DNA from 2 places in the Mangrovibacter phragmitis genome. Region 2 is predicted to be linked to the other one. Evidence: riboswitches for the same ligand, from Rfam matches in the RefSeq annotation. Region 2 holds a riboswitch; the other holds the start of a gene.
What was found. Region 2 has a riboswitch for cobalamin ahead of btuB (TonB-dependent vitamin B12 receptor BtuB). Riboswitches for the same ligand answer to the same signal wherever they lie in the genome.

Region 1: it holds a riboswitch for cobalamin, as region 2 does, so the genes downstream of both, MPHASIOC01_RS11335 (cobyrinate a,c-diamide synthase) here and btuB (TonB-dependent vitamin B12 receptor BtuB) in region 2, are expected to answer to the same signal.

Annotation. Positions count from the first base shown of each region.
Region 1 is NZ_CP134782.1:2,316,736-2,319,220, reverse strand. It holds gene MPHASIOC01_RS11340 (GHMP kinase) at 1-652, opposite strand, end outside; cobalamin riboswitch at 1,280-1,452, shown strand; gene MPHASIOC01_RS11335 (cobyrinate a,c-diamide synthase) at 1,545-2,485, shown strand, end outside.
Region 2 is NZ_CP134782.1:5,534,413-5,536,897, forward strand. It holds gene btuB (TonB-dependent vitamin B12 receptor BtuB) at 1-1,267, opposite strand, end outside; cobalamin riboswitch at 1,336-1,540, opposite strand; gene trmA (tRNA (uridine(54)-C5)-methyltransferase TrmA) at 1,656-2,485, shown strand, end outside.

The DNA of each region.
Region 1 (2,485 bases), 2.5 Mb from region 2:
TTGCCAGGAATTGCTGACTGGCAACGGCGCTCAGTGTAGTGGCCTCGCCCAGTAGCCAGGGGTTATTGGTTTTGCAGGCCTGCTGCAACAGGTGCCAGGCGCGGTTCAGTTGCGGGGCGCTTTCCTGCAAAATTGCGCGCAGGTCGCGCTGGTGGAAATCTGCCGTACGCAGCTGGTCAGGGCTTTCCAGCAGTAAGATCTCGCAGCCCGGTAAGCCGCCACAAGGCACAGTAGTTTTGCCGGTGAGGTGGTCAAACAGGGTCAGGCCGGGAAACAGAGTGCTGTCGGTGGGCTCCAGGCTCACACACAGAGCCGCCAGTGCTTCTACGGGCAGGGGGATGGCCAGGTGGCGTGCGGTGGCAACTGCTGTCGCGGCAATATCTGCCGTGCTGCTTGCCATGCCTTTTGCCAGCGGAATAGTGGAGTCGAATGTTATGCGCAGCGTGTTTGCCCGCTGTAGCGGGGCTCCGGCATAACGCAACACAGCACCCAGCGCGGCACGCATGAGTGGGCGTTCAGCAGGCAGGGGCTTGCCGTCTGTCACACAGACAGTACTGAACCAGTCTACCGGGCAGGACACCAGTTTTTCACCTCCCAGGATCCAGCCCTGCAGGAGTTCCCCGCAAGAGGCAGGGCAGCGTGCTTCGGCCAGTTTCGTCTCCCTGGTGTGGTGCGGGCCAGCCACTGTATGAAACATGCAAAAATGCAGCGCCATAGTGACGGGGGCATAGCCAGCATTGCGCTACGCGTTGGCTTTTCGCAAACTCAATTTTTTTGCAAAGTATGCCGACAAACTTATCTGCTTACACCACAATGTTTCGCTCACTCACAATAAAAGATGCAGATTAACCGGTATTCAGTAAATATGCAGCGCTAATACCCGGCACAATAGTCGTTTTATGCGGGTGGCATGGCATTGTACTTTCCCTATTATTTCCCGGAAAATATCTGAGTGGACTACGCAGGGTTTAGTTTACCGGGCAGCAATATTTTGTTGCCTGCCTGGCAGAGTTTTTCTGGTTAAGTGCTTATTGTGATTGAGATATGTCTGACGGAACTGGCAATAATTTGTTATAGCTCAACAATTATTTGTTATTCCGGCCGTAAACTGCATCAGTAGTTATTTTTTCAGTGGCATATAGTCAGTGACAGTAAAAAAGCACATTCCCGGTAGATATTTACCAGAGTGAAGTGTGGTTGCATTATGGTGCTGAGCCTGCACACTGCACCCCAGTGCATAAAACGGGTGCAGTACACAGAAAAAGTGCGACACGAAAAAGTTTAACCGACATCATCAGGTTTTACCTGACAGGTAGGGAAGAGGGTGCAAACCCCTCGCAGCCCCCGCTGCTGTGATGCTGACGACCCCGCAATACCACTGATCAACTGATTGGGAAGGGCGGGCAAGAAAGACGCTAAGCCAGAAGACCGGCCTGATGATGCAAATGACACCTTCGGAGGGAAGGGCGTCTGCAGCCTCGTATTGCCCTGAAGGGAATGCGCCTGGCTTGTTGCGCCCATTTTCCGCCAAAAAGGAAGTAAAAATGGCCACAGGCGCAAAACAGGCATTCATTCTGGCAGGCACTTCAAGCGGTTGTGGTAAAACCACTCTAACCCTTGGCTTGCTGGCACTTTTGCGGCAACAAGGCTTTGCTCCCCAACCATTCAAAGTCGGCCCGGACTACCTCGATACCACCTGGCATAGCGCCATTGCTGGTCGCAAATCACGTAACCTGGATAACTGGATGCTGCCGGATAATACCGTTCGGGCATTGTTCAGCCGGGCTATGGAAACCACCTCACTGGGGGTGATTGAAGGGGTTATGGGCCTGTTCGATGGCCTGGGCCTTGACCCGTTTTGCGCCTCAACCGCCGGTATGGCGCGTTTGCTGGGTGTGCCTGTCATTCTGCTGATGGACGGCAAAGGCGTATCCACTTCCCTGGCGGCAACCCTCAATGGCTTTTGCGATTTTGCACCGGGTGTCAATATTGCCGGGGTCATTATCAACCGGGTCAATACTGATAATCACTTCCGCCAACTCTGTGCCGCGCTTGGCCGCTATTGCCGCGTTCCGGTGCTGGGTTATGTCCCTGAACTGCCTGAACTCCACCTGCCATCCCGCCATCTTGGGTTAGTGGGCGCAACGGGCAAAGCAATTAACCTGGCCCCCTGGCAGCAACTGGCTGCCGTGCTGGAAAAAACAGTTAATCTCCCGGCGCTGCTCAACTGTTGCCAGCCTCTGCGCAACCTGTCCGTAGCCACTCTACCACTCCCCAACCCGGCACTGGCTGGCGGGCTGAGCATGGCTATCGCGCAGGATGATGCCTTTCATTTTTACTACCAGGATAACCTCGACATGCTTGAACAGGCCGGTGTCCGGCTGGTGCCATTCAGCCCGCTGGCAGACACACAAGTGCCAGCCTGCGACATGCTGTGGCTGGGGGGCGGCTACCCGGAAATGTTTGCCAGCCAACTGGCGGCGAA
Region 2 (2,485 bases):
AACCAAACTCTTGACCAAGCGAAGGCGCCAGGAACGCAGTACCATAAGAAACAGATGCACGATACCCATCAACGAATTCCCACCCTAATGCACTTTGCCAGGTGCTATGCCAGCCAAGCTGCTCATCATGATCGCTACGCCCGGATGCTTCAAGAGTAAAATCTCCAACTTGCTGCTGCCCGGTCAGGTAGATACCGGTGTTATCTCGCTTATAAGTGTCAGAAACTGTGGTATCTGAAGAACGCAGGCGCTGTTGTTGCCAGTCAACACCAGCACTCACTGAACCGTGCCCAACGACAATATTATTTCCCCATTGAATATTGCGTTGCTCAATTTGGTCCAAAGAGGTGCCATCGTTATAACGCCCATAAATACTGCTGTAATTGTAATCTTTTTCTTTCTGGTAGCTGGCAATAAGTTGCGAAGAGTATATCCCTGAGTTGAAGTGTATCCCTGCATCAAAAGAGCGGCTATAAAGCTGTTCTTCATCCGCACTGTATGCCGCACTATATGGCGCACTACCTAAATCGTAATCTGTGTTATTGCTATAGCCATAACCACGAATAAAACCATCAAGATTCTCGTTGAACTGGTGCTGTAAGCCGCCCCAGAAAGACTTACTACGCCAACCATCACGGTCATTATCATGAGACCAGGTTGAGCCAGGCTGCACATTAAAGCCTTTAGTACTCTGATATGAGCCGGCAAGTGTAGCAACTGTATTATCAAAACGTTGGCGCCAGGCACCATCATACTGCTGAAAGCCTTTTGACCCCGTCCCTACATTAATTTGAGATTTTGCATTGTCATCCTGGGTAATAATATTAATTACCCCGCCAATTGCACCAGAACCATAAACCGATGACCGTGGCCCACGTATATATTCAATACGTTGAACCAGAGATAGTGGAATTTGGTTGAAATCAACAGTATTGGAAATTCCTGGGCGAACTACCGGAACACCATCAATCAAGACCAGAACATGGCTGGCACTGGTTCCCCGAATAAACATAGAAGAAGTTTGCCCCATACCACCGTATTGAGCGATATCCACACCGGGTAAGCGACGCATCACATCATTTAGTGTTTTCGCCTGCCATTTATTAATTTCTTCTCTTGTAATGACTTCAGTCGGTGCCAGCACACTACTCACAGGTTGCTGAAAACGGCTGGCCGTTACAACCATAGTATTTGATTGATTGTCTTGCGACCAGGCAGAAAAAGCCGTGACAGAAGCGGCTGTCAGCAGCGAGAGTTTTTTTATCATCATTAAAATAAGCATCCGGAGATTCTTAAGGATGCCGCAGGCTCACTCTATAGCACGCGATGAGTGATCAATTGCGACGTGTATCCGGCAGGTCTTCGGGCTTAATGGTTTTTCCAGGATGAAAACTTCCCACCTGAATTCTGTTTAATGCAGAAAATAAGCAGTGTTTGCGATAAACGCTATCATCCAACCAACTATTACCGCTGCGCGTCAGCTCCAGATTTACACTGGATTCCCTTTTAACTCATGGAGGCCGGAAAATGCATGCTACATTCGCCCTATATAGATGTCCAGACTTCCGAAAATTGAATTTGATAATAACGAGGCTGGACAATACGCCACCATTCCCTACAATCCCCCGCGTAATTTCTTATTCAGGACAGCAGGTATGACCCCCGAACATCTCCCGACAGAACAGTATGACGCTCAACTGGCTGAAAAAGTGTCTCGCCTTAAAGCGATGATGGCCGCTTTTGCAGCGCCTGATGTAGAGGTGTTTCGTTCACCGGCCAGCCACTACCGCATGCGGGCCGAATTCCGGGTCTGGCATGAAGGTGATGATCTTTACCATATTATTTTCGACCAACAAACCCGCCAGCGCATTCGGGTAGACAGTTTTCCGGCAGCCAGCGAACTGATTAATGCACTGATGGTTGCCGTTCTGGATGCCGTGCGCGCTCAACCTGTGCTGCGCAAAAAGTTATTTCAACTGGACTACTTATCCACATTGAGTGGTCAGGCAGTTGTCTCTTTACTGTATCACCGTGCACTGGATGACGACTGGCGCGCGGCAGCAGCGCAACTGCGCGATACCCTGCGAGCACAAGGTTTCAATGTGCATCTGATTGGGCGCGCAACAAAAACAAAAATCACGCTCGACCAGGACTTTGTGGATGAAACGCTGCCTGTGGCCGGGCAACCAATGGTTTACCGCCAGGTGGAAAATAGTTTCACCCAGCCAAATGCCGCCATGAACATTCAAATGCTGGAATGGGCACTGAACGTGACTAAAGGCGCTACAGGGGATTTACTGGAGCTTTATTGCGGTAACGGGAATTTTTCACTGGCACTGGCACGTAACTTCGACCGGGTACTCGCAACCGAAATCGCTAAGCCGTCCGTAGCAGCGGCACAATACAACATTGCGGCAAACCATATCGATAATGTACAAATTATCCGGATGTCTGCAGAAGAATTTACCCAGGCAATGCAAGGTAT